Regions from separate parts of the Pseudomonas sp. LB1P83 genome, predicted to be linked through region 2. Evidence: predicted binding sites of a transcription regulator. Region 2 holds the regulator's gene; each other region holds the start of a gene.
What was found. Region 2 encodes FliA, which starts transcription of late flagellar genes. Its sites were predicted from a motif close to CTAAAGTTTNNNNNNNNNNNGCCGNTAA; they were not measured.
Positions count from the first base shown of each region.

Region 1: a site for FliA is predicted at 1,491-1,518, ahead of ACYZTY_RS22125 (flagellar protein MotY). Genes of this name have one in related genera too.
Region 3: a site for FliA is predicted at 1,205-1,232, ahead of ACYZTY_RS30860 (methyl-accepting chemotaxis protein). Genes of this name have one in related genera too.

Region 1 covers NZ_CM142709.1:4,833,810-4,836,075, forward strand. Annotated here, with positions in the region: gene ACYZTY_RS22120 (argininosuccinate synthase) at 1-389, opposite strand, end outside; gene ACYZTY_RS22125 (flagellar protein MotY) at 519-1,427, opposite strand; gene pyrC (dihydroorotase) at 1,585-2,266, shown strand, end outside.
Region 2 covers NZ_CM142709.1:1,466,463-1,468,728, reverse strand. Annotated here, with positions in the region: gene ACYZTY_RS06665 (chemotaxis response regulator CheY) at 1-351, opposite strand, end outside; gene fliA (RNA polymerase sigma factor FliA) at 519-1,259, opposite strand; gene fleN (flagellar synthesis regulator FleN) at 1,256-2,086, opposite strand; gene flhF (flagellar biosynthesis protein FlhF) at 2,203-2,266, opposite strand, start outside.
Region 3 covers NZ_CM142709.1:6,697,789-6,700,054, reverse strand. Annotated here, with positions in the region: gene tatC (twin-arginine translocase subunit TatC) at 1-350, shown strand, start outside; gene ACYZTY_RS30865 (16S rRNA (uracil(1498)-N(3))-methyltransferase) at 347-1,054, shown strand; gene ACYZTY_RS30860 (methyl-accepting chemotaxis protein) at 1,274-2,266, shown strand, end outside.

The DNA.
Region 1 (2,266 bases), 3.3 Mb from region 2:
TCGAAACGAACCTGGTCGTTACCCTTGCCGGTGGCGCCGTGGGAAATGGCGTCAGCGCCGGTTTCGTTGGCGATTTCGATCAGGCGTTTGGCGATCAACGGACGAGCGATGGAAGTACCCAGCAGGTACTCGCCTTCGTAAACGGTGTTGGCGCGGAACATCGGGAAGACGAAATCACGCACGAATTCTTCGCGCAGATCGTCGATGTAGATCTCTTTCACGCCCATGGCCTGAGCCTTGGCGCGTGCAGGTTCGACCTCTTCGCCCTGACCCAGGTCAGCGGTAAAGGTCACCACTTCACAGTTATAAGTATCCTGCAGCCACTTGAGGATCACCGAAGTGTCCAGGCCGCCGGAATACGCCAGAACGACCTTGTTTACGTCCGCCATGCCATCACTCCACGGGGTTCTACGGAAAGCCGTGAAGTCTACCGGTCATACGGAATAATTTACAGAGGCGCGACAGCTTATGACGACGAAGCGACAGATTCTGTCGAACGAGCGACGATGTCGACGGGTTCAGGAAGTCGCAGGTGCGCTTCCCGGGGTCGTGGATTGAGGCGCGACTTTCTCGGTCGGAGCCACCCGTTCCAGGCGCACGGCGACCCGGCGATTCTTCGCGCGATTGCTGGCATTGGTGTTTGGCGACACAGGGTATCGCTCACCGTGGAAACGCATGGTGATCTGTGACTCCTGAATGCCATTGGCCTTGAAATAGTCCATCACCGCCAGCGCGCGGCGGCGTGACAACTCGCGGTTGGTCAGGCGATTGCCGCTGTTGTCGGAGTGCCCGTCGAGTTCGATGTGATTGACCGTCGGGTCAGCCTTCATGAACTCCAGCATCACCTGCAACTGAGACTTGGCTTGCGGATCGAGATCGACGCCTTCACCCGGGAAGCCGATCTCGGACTGTTTGACCTGCTCGAAATTCTTCGGCAGCAGTTTCGCAACGCAACCCTGATAGTCGTTGAAGGCCTTGCTGAACTTGACCGGCAACAGGCGCACTTCAGACACCCGACCATCGCCGGATGAATGCCGAATGACCGGACTGCGGCCGTCCATCAACCCGCTGATCAGGCGCCCGGCCTGAACTTGCGAACTGTTGAACAACACATTACCGCTGCCGATTCTCACCGAACCCAGGTTGATGTCGCCACGTCCCGGCTGCCACGGCGCAGCGGCCGCCAGCAGGGTCGCGGACCCGCCGCCGATCATCGCGTTGTAGGCTTTCAGACGAAACGTCGCCTGCTCGCCGGCACGGCGCACGAATTCACCCGAACCGAAATCGGTAATCGGTTGAGTCAGGCGGCACTCGAACTTGTCACCTTCGACCGTCCACTCGATGCTCTCCAGACGTGTCTGGAAAGTGAGCGCCATCGCAGGGAGGCTGGCAAACACACTGAGCAAGGCTAAATAACGCTGGCGCACGGGAGGCTCCACTGGCTTCGACAACAAAAAGACCGACACACATATTTACGGCATACCTGTTGGATATCGGAAGGTTCCTGCAAAACTTGATAGCGAGTGCCTGAGAGAGTCTTTTCCGGTAGCATTCCCCTCAGTTTGACCCGCCTGGAATCCACTCATGTCCGACCGCCTGACCCTGCTGCGTCCCGACGACTGGCATATTCATCTTCGCGATGGTGCTGTGTTGACCAATACCGTTGCGGATGTCGCGCGCACCTTTGGTCGCGCCATCATCATGCCCAACCTGGTACCTCCGGTGCGTAACGCCGCTGAAGCCGACGGCTATCGCCAGCGGATTCTCGCTGCACGCCCGGCCGGCAGTCGTTTCGAACCGTTGATGGTGCTTTACCTGACCGACCGAACCCAGCCCGAAGAAATTCGCGAGGCCAAGGCCAGCGGTTTCGTTTACGCCGCCAAGCTGTACCCGGCCGGCGCGACCACCAACTCGGACTCTGGTGTCACCAGCATCGACAAGATCTTCCCTGCACTTGAGGCCATGGCCGAAGTCGGGATGCCCTTGCTGATTCACGGTGAAGTCACCCGTGGCGATGTCGATGTGTTCGACCGCGAAAAACTCTTCATCGATGAGCACATGCGTCGTGTGGTCGAGCGTTTCCCGACGCTCAAAGTGGTGTTCGAACACATCACCACCGCGGACGCCGTGCAGTTCGTCAACGAGGCTTCGGCCAGCGTTGGCGCGACCATCACCGCGCATCACCTGCTGTACAACCGCAATCACATGCTGGTGGGCGGGATTCGGCCGCACTTCTATTGCCTGCCGATCCTCAAGCGCAATACCC
Region 2 (2,266 bases):
CTTCTCGATTTTTTCTTTCAACGCCTGGGCCGTGAAGGGTTTGACCACATAGCCGTTTACACCGGCCTGGGCCGCTTCGATGATCTGCTCGCGCTTGGCTTCAGCGGTCACCATCAGCACTGGCAAGTGCTTGAGCTTTTCATCGGCGCGCACGTGACGCAGCAGATCGATACCGGTCATGCCAGGCATGTTCCAGTCCGTTACCAGAAAGTCGATGCTCCCGCTGTTGAGAACCGGAATGGCAGTAGTGCCATCGTCGGCCTCGACCGTGTTGGTGAACCCAAGGTCACGCAACAGGTTTTTTATGATCCGCCGCATCGTTGAGAAGTCATCAACGATGAGGATTTTCATGTTCTTGTCCAATTCGACCTCCAAGCAGTCTTAAACGCGCCCAGCACCTGGACGCGCCATTTCAATCAATCCGGCAATGCACTCGATGACTGTCTGGAGCACAACAGATCGCGACCGGTGCAGTTCAACACCACACCGGCCTCGTTCGCAGTGTCCCCACACTGCCTTCAGCGCGCTCGCCACTCCCCCAAACGCCCCCGCAAACGGGCCGCGCACTGGCTGTGTAACTGGCTGACCCGAGATTCGCTGACCCCCAGGACCTCACCGATTTCCTTGAGGTTCAGCTCTTCGTCGTAGTACAGCGCCAACACCAGTCGCTCACGCTCCGGCAAATTGGCAATCGCGTCCGCCAGCGCAGCCTGGAAGCGTTCATCTTCCAGATCGCGTGACGGCTCGAGATGAGCACTCGCGCCATCCTCGTGCAGCCCTTCGTGTTCGCCGTCCTGCAACAGATCGTCGAAACTGAATAACCGGCTGCCCAGGGTGTCGTTCAAAATCCCGTAATAATCGTCGAGACTCAATTGGAGTTCGGCCGCAACCTCATGATCTTTAGCGTCACGACCGGTTTTAGCTTCAATCGAGCGAATTGCGTCGCTGACCATGCGGGTATTGCGGTGAACCGAACGTGGCGCCCAGTCCCCCTTGCGTACTTCATCGAGCATCGCGCCGCGGATTCGAATGCCCGCGTACGTCTCGAAACTCGCGCCTTTGCTGGCGTCATATTTGGTCGATACTTCAAGCAGGCCGATCATCCCGGCCTGGATCAGGTCTTCAACCTGAACACTGGCTGGCAGACGGGCCAGCAAGTGGTAAGCAATGCGTTTGACCAGTGGCGCGTAACGCTCGATCAGCTCGTACTGCGCGTCACGTGCCGACTTCTTGTAGAGGTTGTAGCCACTGGCTGTCATAGGACGGGTCCTGCGGTCTGTTGCACGAGGCGCTCGACGAAAAACTCCAGGTGCCCACGCGGGTTGGCAGGCAGCGGCCAGGTGTCGACCTTCTGCGCGATCGCCTTGAACGCCAGGGCGCACTTGGAACGCGGGAAGGCTTCATAGACTGCACGCTGCTTCTGCACGGCCTTGCGCACGCTTTCGTCGTAAGGCACCGCACCGACGTATTGTAAGGCGACGTCGAGGAAGCGGTCCGTGACCTTGGTCAACTTGGCGAACAGGTTGCGACCTTCCTGCGGGCTCTGGGCCATGTTGGCCAGGACGCGGAAGCGGTTCATGCCGTAATCGCGGTTCAGCAGTTTGATCAGCGCGTAGGCATCCGTGATCGAGGTCGGCTCGTCGCACACCACCAGCAAGACTTCTTGCGCTGCGCGAACGAAACTGACTACCGAGTCACCAATACCCGCAGCGGTGTCGATCACCAACACGTCGAGATTGTCGCCGATATCACTGAAGGCCTGGATCAGGCCGGCGTGTTGGGCCGGGCTCAGATGAACCATGCTCTGTGTGCCGGACGCGGCCGGGACGATGCGAATGCCGCCGGGGCCCTGCAACAGAACGTCGCGCAGCTCACAGCGGCCTTCGATCACGTCGGCCAGGGTACGTTTGGGTGTCAGCCCCAACAGGACGTCGACATTCGCCAGCCCCAGATCGGCGTCCAGCAGCATGACGCGCCGGCCGAGCTCAGCTAGAGCCAGGGACAAGTTCACTGACACGTTAGTCTTCCCGACGCCACCTTTGCCGCCGGTCACCGCGATCACCTGTACGGGATGCATGCTGCCCATGTTATTTCTTTACCTTGTCTTGCATAGACGGAGGCCACATTACTGGCTGCGCGTTCATCAACTGAACAATGCATGGCAGACCATCGATGTAGGTACAAAAACTGTTCATTAGTACCTCAGCCAACCTGCTTGGTCGGGCTGTGGTAAATATCAGCGAACATGTCAGCCATGGCTTCTTCG
Region 3 (2,266 bases), 1.5 Mb from region 2:
TGGAAATGATGACCGACATCAGCAGCTACCTCGACTTCGTCATGACGCTGTTCTTCGCCTTCGGCGTGGCGTTCGAGATCCCGGTGGCCGTGGTGCTGCTGGTGTGGATCGGCGTGGTCGACGTCAAATACCTGAAGAAAATCCGCCCGTACGTGATCATCGGCTGCTTCGTGGTCGGCATGATCCTGACACCGCCGGACATCTTCTCTCAGACGCTGTTGGCGGTGCCGATGTGGCTGCTGTTCGAGATCGGCATCCTGTTCGGCGGCCTGATCAGCAAGCGCGGCGAACACCCGGACGACCAGCCGGTTGACGATCACAACGACCAGCCGCCAGCGACCCAGCCGTGAACCTGCTGCTCCTCATCGATGCCGACTTCATTGCGGCCGACCGGGTGATCCTGCGTGATCGCCGGTTGACTCACATGCAGGAAGTCCATCGCTGTGAAGTGGGTGACAACATGCGCGTCGGGCGTATCGGCGGCCTGATGGGTTCGGCCGAAGTCCTGCGCCTGGACGCCGGTGAAGCCGAACTGCGCGTCACCCTCGACCAGCCGCCACCGGCGAAGCTGCCACTGACCCTGGTGTTGGCCCTGCCACGGCCGAAAATGCTGCGTCGGGTGTTTCAGACCGTGGCGGCCATGGGTGTGCCACGAATCATTCTGGTGAACAGCTATCGCGTCGAGAAGAGCTTCTGGCAAACGCCGTTTCTGGAACCCGAAGCGATTCGCGAGCAACTTATCCTCGGCCTGGAACAGGCACGGGACAGCGTACTGCCGGAAATCGTCATCGAGAAGCGCTTCAAGCCATTCGTCGAAGATCGTCTGCCGGCCATTACTGAAGGCACCCTCGGCTTGGTTGGCCACCCCGGCAACTACCCGCCCTGCCCTCGTGGCCTGGACGAACCGGTGACCCTGGCCATCGGCCCTGAAGGCGGCTGGATCCCTTACGAAATCGACCTGTTGGCCAAGTCCGGTCTGCAACCGGTACAGCTCGGCGAGCGCATCCTGCGCGTCGAAACTGCCGTCACCGCGCTGCTCGCCCGCCTGTTCTAACCCCGGCCCTCACTTTAGACACAGAACCTGTGGGAGTGAGCCTGCTCGCGATAGCGGTGGGTCAGTCAACGCATTGGTTGACTGACCCACCGCTATCGCGAGCAGGCTCACTCCCACATGGAAATTTGTCGTGCCAACTAACGTGCACGCCTACAGATTCGTGCTCGCCTGCCGATACAGTTCCCATAAAACCAATTAGTGGTCCGAGGGAGTAGCAGCATGTACCGTTGGCTAGCCGAGAATATGGGAAACGTAAGCGTCAATCGCAAACTGGGGATCGGCTTCGGTCTGGTGCTGCTGCTGACATTGCTGATCACCTTTACCGGCTGGACCGGCCTGACTGGCGTGATCAGCCGTGGCGACAAGCTCGGGTTCATTGCCAGCGTCAATGAGCTGACCAAAGACCTGCGGCTGGCCCGCATGGACTACGATATGCGCCGTGGTGACCAGGGCCCGGGCGCCGTCAACGATCTGCTCGCCAAACTCGGCGCCGGCCTGCAAACCGCGCGCACACTGATCGAGCAACCTTCTGACGTGGCGATGATTGATCAGCAACTGGCCGCTGTCAGCGAGTACAAACAAGCCTTCACCGCCATGGTCCAGGCCGGCGCCAATCGCGAGGACGCCCGCAGCAAACTCGGCGCCACCGCCGACAACGCCGTGGCCCGCGTCGCTGAAGTCGAAAAATCCTTGCTGCAAGGCGAAAGCGTCGCCGACTTCAACAGCGTGATCGACCTCAGCAAGCTGATCCAGCAAGCGCGCTTCCAGGTCCGCGGCTACACCTATAGCGGCAAGACCGAGGCCGAGCAACCTGCGCTGGACGCCATCGACAACGCCCTGAAGAACCTCGAAAGCCTGCCGTCCAAACTGCCGGAGCAGCACATCGCCAACCTGCAACAGGCCACCGATTCGCTCAAGGCCTACCGCGCCGCCGTCAGCCAGTATCGGGACTCACAAGTGGCCAGCGCCGCCGCGCTCAAACGCATGGCCGCACAAGGCGACATCCTGCTCGACGTCAGCAAGAAGCTCACGGTGTCGCAAACCGTCGTGCGGGATACTGATGCCGCCAGCGCCAAGAACATGCTGCTACTGGCCACTGCCCTGGCGCTCGCCTTTGGCCTTATTGCCGCCTGGGCCATCACCCGCCAGATTGTGATTCCTCTAAGCCAGACCCTCAAAGTGGCCGAACGTGTGGCTGCGGGTGATCTGACC